Regions from separate parts of the Streptomyces sp. NPDC059201 genome, predicted to be linked through region 3. Evidence: riboswitches for the same ligand, from Rfam matches in the RefSeq annotation. Region 3 holds a riboswitch; each other region holds the start of a gene.
The links. A riboswitch is a leader RNA that binds a small molecule or an ion and turns the genes downstream of it on or off. The one in region 3 is predicted to bind cobalamin.

Region 1 (2,257 bases), on a different contig from region 3:
GCGGCGACGGCGGTCATCGGCCGGTGGCCGGGTGGAGCTGGGCGGCGAGCTTGTCGACGGCGGCGGGGACGCGGACGCCGAGGACGGTGTCGGAGAGCGGGAGGACGGCGAAGCGGCGGTTCTTGACCGCGGGGACGTCCTTGAGGGCGGGGTCGTCGAGGAGGCGCTTCTTCTTCTGCTCGACGGTGGTGGAGCCGTAGTCGTAGATGACGATGACCTCGGGCTTGCGGGCGACGACCTGCTCCCAGGTGGCGTCGCCGAACGCCTTGGGGAGGTCGGCGAAGACGTTGCGGCCGCCGGCCCGGCTGATGAGCTCGTTGCCGATGCCCTTGCCGCCGGCGGTGAAGGCGGTCTTGTCGCCGCTGTCGTAGACGAAGACGGAGACGGGGTCGAGGCCGCCGAGGCGCTTCTCGGTGGCGGCGACGGTGGCGCGGGCCTCCTTGTTCCACTTCTCGGCCCGGTCGGGGACGCCGAAGGTGCGGCCGACCTCGGTGACCTCGCGGTAGAGGTCGTCGACCGTGGGGGTGCCGGCGGGGCAGGACTCGCTGTTGAGGCGGGTGGTGATGCCGGCCTTGCCCAGGTCGTCGCGGGCGCGGCCGTCCTTGGCGTCGAAGGCGGAGGCGTAGCCGCCATAGACGAAGTCGGGGTTCGCGGCGAGCAGCGCCTCCTTGGAGGGGTACTCCTTGGAGAGGACGGGGACCGAGTCGTACGCCTTCTGGTAGGCGGGCAGGATCGCGTCGTCGAGGTAGGCGGTGCCGGCGAGGGACTTCTCCAGGCCGAGGGCGAGGAGGATCTCGGTGACGTGCTGGTTCATGGTGACCGCGCGCTTCGGCGGGGCCTTGAACGTGGTGGTCTCGCCGCAGTTGGTGACGGTGTACGGGAAGCCGGGGGCGGGCTTCGCGGCGTCCTGGTCGCTCGCGGGGCCGGCGCAGGCGGCGAGCAGGGGCAGCAGGGCGGTGGCGGCGAGCAGCCGGGGGCGCCGGGTCATGGCGGAGGGCCTCCTCCGGGGATTTCCACGTCCCCGATCGGTGGTGAGAAGGCGGCAGGTCAGTTCCTGGCTCCCACACGGGGGGTGTGGTCACAGTGGCGGGACCGCGCCGGACTCGCACCGGCTTCCTGGCTCCTGCCGCCCTGAAGGTCGGGGTCAGACTACTCGTACGCCTCGACGACCTTGACGTCCTCCTCGGTCACGATTCCGTCGACGATCGTGTACGAGCGGAACTGGAAGGGTCCGGCGGCGTCGGTGTCCGCGGTGGAGACGAGGACGTAGTGGGCGCCGGGCTCGTTGGCGTAGGTGATGTCGGTGCGGGAGGGGTACGCCTCGGTCGCCGTGTGCGAGTGGTAGATGATCACGGGCTCCTCGTCCCGGTCGTCCATGTCGCGGTAGAGCTTGAGGAGGTCGGCGGAGTCGAACTCGTAGAAGGTGGGCGAGCGGGCGGCGTTGAGCATCGGGATGAAGCGCTCGGGGCGGCCCGAGCCGACCGGTCCCGCGACGACGCCGCATGCCTCGTCGGGGTGGTCCGCCCGCGCGTGGTCCACGATGCGGTCGTACAGGTCTCGGGTGAGGGTCAGCATGGCGACAGGATAAGCCGACGGGCCGCCGCGTACCGAGGAGTGGTACGGGGCGGCCCGGATGCTGGGACGGGGTGGGTCAGGAGCGCTTGGCGAAGGCGGCGCCCTCGGGGTTGCGGGCCTTGAGCACCAGGTAGGCGACGGTGAGGATGAGTCCCCACACCGGGGCGCAGTAGAGCGAGACGCGGGCGCCCTCGTCGACGCCCATCATGACGATGACCATGCCGATGAAGAGGAGCGCGAACCAGCTCGTCCAGGGGGCGCCGGGGGCCTTGAAGGTGGACTCGGGCAGCTCGCCGCGGTCGCACTTGCGGCGGTAGCGGATCTGGCTGACCAGGATCATGATCCAGGCCCACATTCCGGAGATGGTGGCGAAGGAGACGACGTACTCGAACGCCTTGCCCGGGGCGACGTAGTTGATCCAGACGCCGACGAGCATGAGGGCGGCGGAGAAGGTCAGGCCGATGAGCGGGGTGCCGCCCTTGGTGAGCTTGGTGAAGACCTTCGGGCCCTGGCCGTTGAGCGCGAGGTCGCGCAGCATGCGGCCGGTGGAGTACATGCCGGAGTTGCAGGAGGAGAGCGCGGCGGTCAGCACGACGAAGTTGACGATGGCGGCGCCGACGCCGAGGCCCATCTTCTCGAAGGCGGCGACGAACGGGGAGACGCCGGGCTGGAACTCGGTCCA
Region 2 (2,257 bases), on a different contig from region 3:
GTCGGTGGGCGAGCCGTTGTGCATGACGATCTGGCCGCTGTCCGCCTTGTCGCCGAGCGCGTCGAGCAGCGCCTGGCCCTGGAGCTCGCCGACCTTGCGGTTGTCGTACGAGACGTAGGCGTCGACCGGGCCCTGCGCGAGGCGGTCGTAGGCGACGACCTTCACGCCGGCCTTGTTCGCCTTCTCCACGGACGACTGGATCGACTTGGCGTCCACGGCGTCCAGGATGAGCACCTGGTCGCCCTTGGCGAGGGCGGTGTTGACCTGCTGCTGCTGCGTCGTCGCGCTCTCGGCCGCGTTGTAGTAGTCGATCTGGGCGTCCGGGGCGAGTTCCTTGATCTTCTGCTCGATGTACGGCCGGTCGAACTTCTCGTACCGCGTGGTCTTGCTCTCCGGAAGCAGCAGTCCGATCTTGATGTCCTGCTTCGCCTGCCCGGGCGACGCGCCGGTCGTCGTCGCCACCACGCCCAGCGACAGGGCCACCGTCGAGGCCACCGCTATCGCGCCTCGCAACGTACGGGTCATGGGAGGCTCCTTTCGCGCGCCTCGACCCCACCCCGTGGCCTGCCGGGTCACGGGGGCGCGGGCGCGGTTCGGCCTATCTCTCGACACTAGTCCCAACGCCGTGGGCCGACCATTCACGCTGCTCACACCGCTCACGCCGCCGGAAGGGCCATGATCGGCCTGTGGTAATTTGCCCGAGCCAGTCGCACCTCTGTACGTATCGACCGACACGGTACGTGCACGGGTCAGGGAATCCGGTGGGAATCCGGAGCTGACGCGCAGCGGTGAGGGTGACGGGCGGGACATCGGCCACTGGGCCCCCGAGGGGTCTGGGAAGGCGTTCCGTCCGGACGACCCCGAGTCCGAAGACCTGCTGGCGGCCCCGGCCGGCGTGCGCCGTCGCCCGGGGAGCACCGTACGACAGGCTCCGCGCATGAGCCGTGACGCAGAGGACTCCTTTCCGTGCCCTTCGCCCGCCCCGCCGGCCCCACCCGCCGTGTCAGCTCCACCGGCCGTGTCACCTTCTCTCGCCCCGTCCGTTCCGCCGTGCTGGTCGTGGCCGGGGCCGTGCTCGTGGCCGGCTGCGGCTCCGGTGGGGCGGCGGCGCCGGCCGGGGCGAAGGGGGCGGACTCCGGCTTCCCCGTCGTCCTCGACAACTGCGGGCAGCGGGTCGAGGTCGAGCGCCCGCCGAGCCGCGCCGTCGCCCTCGACCAGGGTTCGGCCGAGATCCTGCTCTCGCTCGGGCTCGCCGACCGGATGGTGGGCACCGCCACCTGGACGGACCCGGTCCTCAAGGGCCTGGAGAAGGCGAACGCCACCGTCCCCCGGCTCGCCGAGCGCTACCCGTCCTTCGAGAAGGTGCTCGACACCGAGCCCGACTTCGTCAGCGCCTCCTTCCTCTACACGCTCGGCAAGGGCGGTGTGGCGCCCCGGGAGCGGTTCACGAAGCTCGGCGTGCCGACGTACCTCTCCCCCGCCGACTGCGTCGGCAAGGACAACAGCGGCGACGGCGACGGCGTGCGGACCGAGCCGCTGACCATGGACACCGTGTACGGCGAAGTCCGCGACCTGGCGCGGGTGTTCGGTGTGCCGGAGCGCGGCGAGAAGCTCGTCGGCGAGCTCCGCGCCCGGGTGGAGAAGGCCCGGGCGGGCGCCGACTTCGGCGGCGCGTCCGCCCTGTACTGGTTCTCCGACTCGCAGGGGCCGTACATGGCCGGATGCTGCGGCGCGCCGGGCATCGTCAGCGGAACCCTCGGTGTGAAGAACGTCTTCGACGACACGAAGGAGGAGTGGCCGCAGATCAACTGGGAGACCGTCGCCGACCGCGATCCCGACGTGCTGGTGATCGCCGATCTGACCCGCAAGGCGCAGTCTGCCGAGAGCGCGGCGAAGAAGATCGAGTTCCTGGAGTCCCACCCCGTCACCCGGAACATGACGGCGGTGCGGAAGAAGCGGTACGTGATCCTCAGCGGGCAGGCGATGAACCCCACCCTCCGCACCGTCGAGGGCATCGAGAAGCTGGCCGCCGCGCTGCGGACGTACGGGCTCGCCAAGTGACCCCGTCCGGGCCGGAGAAGACGGCGGCCGGGAGGCAGCGTACGGTGCGTACCGGGCGCCGTGTCGTCGCACCGCTGCCTCTCTCGTCCCGGGCGCTGCCGCCCGTCGTCGGGGTGGTCGGGGTCGTCCTCCTCTGTGTCTCCGTCGCCGTCGCCGTCACGATCGGCCCGGCCGACCTCCGCGTCGCCGACGCGTG
Region 3 (2,257 bases):
AGCCGGAAGGTCCGGGAGCCCGCCGTCAGGAGCGCGGCGCCGTCCGGTGCTGCGATCAAGGTCACATCGCCGCCGAGGCCGGTCACATCGCCGCGCCCGTCGTCGAGGACGAAGAGGAAACGCCCGGAGAGGCCCGCCGCGCGGGGCTCCGCGCAGAGGGCCGCGTCCAGCTCCCGCACCCACAACTGCACGTCCGCGTGGCCGAGTCCGTCGAGCCCGGCGGCGGGCGAGGCCACGATGTTGCGGACCCGCTCGTGCGTCGGGGACGGCAGCAGCCCCGCCGCCCCGAGCACCGCGGCCAGCTCCGCCCCGCACCCCTCCCCGAGCCCCCGCAGCTCCGCGTTCCCCCGCGAGGTCACACTGACCCGCCCGTCCCCCAGAGACGCGGCGGCCCCCGCCAGCACCTCCACCTGACGCGCCGTCAACCGCCCCCCGGGCAGCCGGAGTCGAGCCAGGAACCCGTCATCGGCGCCATGCAGACGCAGCGCCCCGGGGCACGCGTCGCCACGGTCCCGTATGCGGGGTTCGCCCGGTTCGGGCGTCGTGGGTGGGGTCGGCGGCATGGCGGCGAGCATACCCACGGGGAACCGGACGACCACCGGGTGTGATCCGGCCGACTCTCCGGCCCCCTCCGGCGCGCCGACCGCACGATCTACTATGCAGATCGGCATGGGGTCCCAGGACCCCGGGGAGGAAGCCCGGTGAGAATCCGGCGCGGTCCCGCCACTGTGAGCCCGTACCGGGGACGGTTCGGGTGAGTCAGGAACTCCCGCCGTCCATACGACCACCCGGGGCGCGGACAACCCCGAGGAAGGGCCTGAGCCTCGCCATGCTCCTGCTGCTGTCGCACTCCGACACCGACCTGCTCAGTGCCCGCGCGGCGAACGCTGCCGCGCCCGAAGGGCCGGTCGCGTACCGCTTCGCCAATCCCTCCCGGCTTCCGCTGGGTGACCTGACCGGGCTCCTCGACGGGGTCGAGCTCGTCGTCGTCCGGCTGCTCGGCGGGGTCCGCTCCTGGCAGGAGGGGCTCGACACGCTCCTCGCGAGCGGAAAGCCGGTCGTCGTGCTCAGCGGCGAACAGGCACCCGACGCCCAGCTGATGGCCGCCTCCACCGTGCCGATCGGCGTCGCCACCGAGGCGCACGCCTACCTCGCCCACGGCGGACCCGGCAACCTGGAGCAGCTGGCCCGCTTCCTCTCCGACACCGTGCTGCTCACCGGCCACGGCTTCGAGGCACCGGCCGCCGCCCCCACCTGGGGCCCCCTCGACCGCGCCGAGCGGAACGGGACCGGACCGGTCATCGCGGTGCTCTACTACCGCGCCCACCACATGAGCGGGAACACCGCCTTCGTCGGCGCCCTCTGCGACGCCATCGAGGACGCCGGGGCCCGCGCGCTGCCGCTGTACGTGGCCTCCCTGCGGGCCCCCGAGGAGGAGCTGCTCGCCGTCCTGCGCGGAGCCGACGCCATCGTCACCACCGTCCTCGCCGCCGGCGGCACCAAGCCCGCCGCCGCGCAGGCGGGCGGCGACGAGGAGGCGTGGGACGCGGGCGCGCTCGCCGCGCTCGACGTGCCGGTGCTCCAGGCGCTCTGCCTGACCGGCTCGCGCTCCGCCTGGGACGAGAACGACGAGGGCCTGTCGCCGCTGGACGCAGCCAGCCAGGTCGCCGTCCCCGAGTTCGACGGGCGGCTCATCACCGTCCCGTTCTCCTTCAAGGAGATCGACGCCGACGGGCTGCCCGCGTACGTCGCCGACGCCGAGCGCGCCGCCCGCGTCGCCGGCATCGCCGTCCGCCACGCCCGCCTCCGGCACATCCCGAACGCCGAGAAGAGGCTCGCGCTCGTCCTCTCCGCGTACCCCACCAAGCACTCCCGCATCGGCAACGCGGTCGGCCTCGACACCCCCGCCTCCGCCGTCTCCCTGCTGCGCCGCCTGATCGCCGAGGGCTACGACTTCGGCCCCGAGGCGGACCTGCCGGGCCTCGTCTCCGGCGACGGCGACGAGCTGATCTACGCCCTCATCGAGGCCGGCGGCCACGACCAGGACTGGCTCACCGAGGAGCAGCTGGCGAAGAACCCGGTCCGCATCCCGGCCGCCGACTACAAGCGCTGGTACGCCGAGCTGCCCGCCGAGCTGCGCGAGCAGGTGGAGGAGCACTGGGGCCCGGCGCCCGGCGAGATGTTCCTCGACCGGTCCCGCAACCCCGAGGGCGACATCGTCCTCGCGGCCCTGCGGCGCGGGAACCTCCTCGTGCTC

Region 1: linked by a shared signal. The riboswitch ahead of ACFXMG_RS31690 (ABC transporter substrate-binding protein) and the one ahead of cobN (cobaltochelatase subunit CobN) in region 3 are both predicted to bind cobalamin.
Region 2: linked by a shared signal. The riboswitch ahead of ACFXMG_RS04680 (ABC transporter substrate-binding protein) and the one ahead of cobN (cobaltochelatase subunit CobN) in region 3 are both predicted to bind cobalamin.

Annotation. Positions count from the first base shown of each region.
Region 1 covers NZ_JBHZBB010000012.1:94,126-96,382, reverse strand. Annotated here, with positions in the region: gene ACFXMG_RS31695 (FecCD family ABC transporter permease) at 1-17, opposite strand, end outside; gene ACFXMG_RS31690 (ABC transporter substrate-binding protein) at 14-988, opposite strand; cobalamin riboswitch at 1,028-1,172, opposite strand; gene ACFXMG_RS31685 (Mov34/MPN/PAD-1 family protein) at 1,150-1,575, opposite strand; gene ACFXMG_RS31680 (amino acid permease) at 1,652-2,257, opposite strand, start outside.
Region 2 covers NZ_JBHZBB010000001.1:1,056,063-1,058,319, forward strand. Annotated here, with positions in the region: gene ACFXMG_RS04675 (substrate-binding domain-containing protein) at 1-525, opposite strand, end outside; cobalamin riboswitch at 752-876, shown strand; gene ACFXMG_RS04680 (ABC transporter substrate-binding protein) at 1,072-2,061, shown strand; gene ACFXMG_RS04685 (FecCD family ABC transporter permease) at 2,136-2,257, shown strand, end outside.
Region 3 covers NZ_JBHZBB010000007.1:195,417-197,673, reverse strand. Annotated here, with positions in the region: gene ACFXMG_RS23220 (cobalamin biosynthesis protein CobG) at 1-575, opposite strand, end outside; cobalamin riboswitch at 655-791, shown strand; gene cobN (cobaltochelatase subunit CobN) at 830-2,257, shown strand, end outside.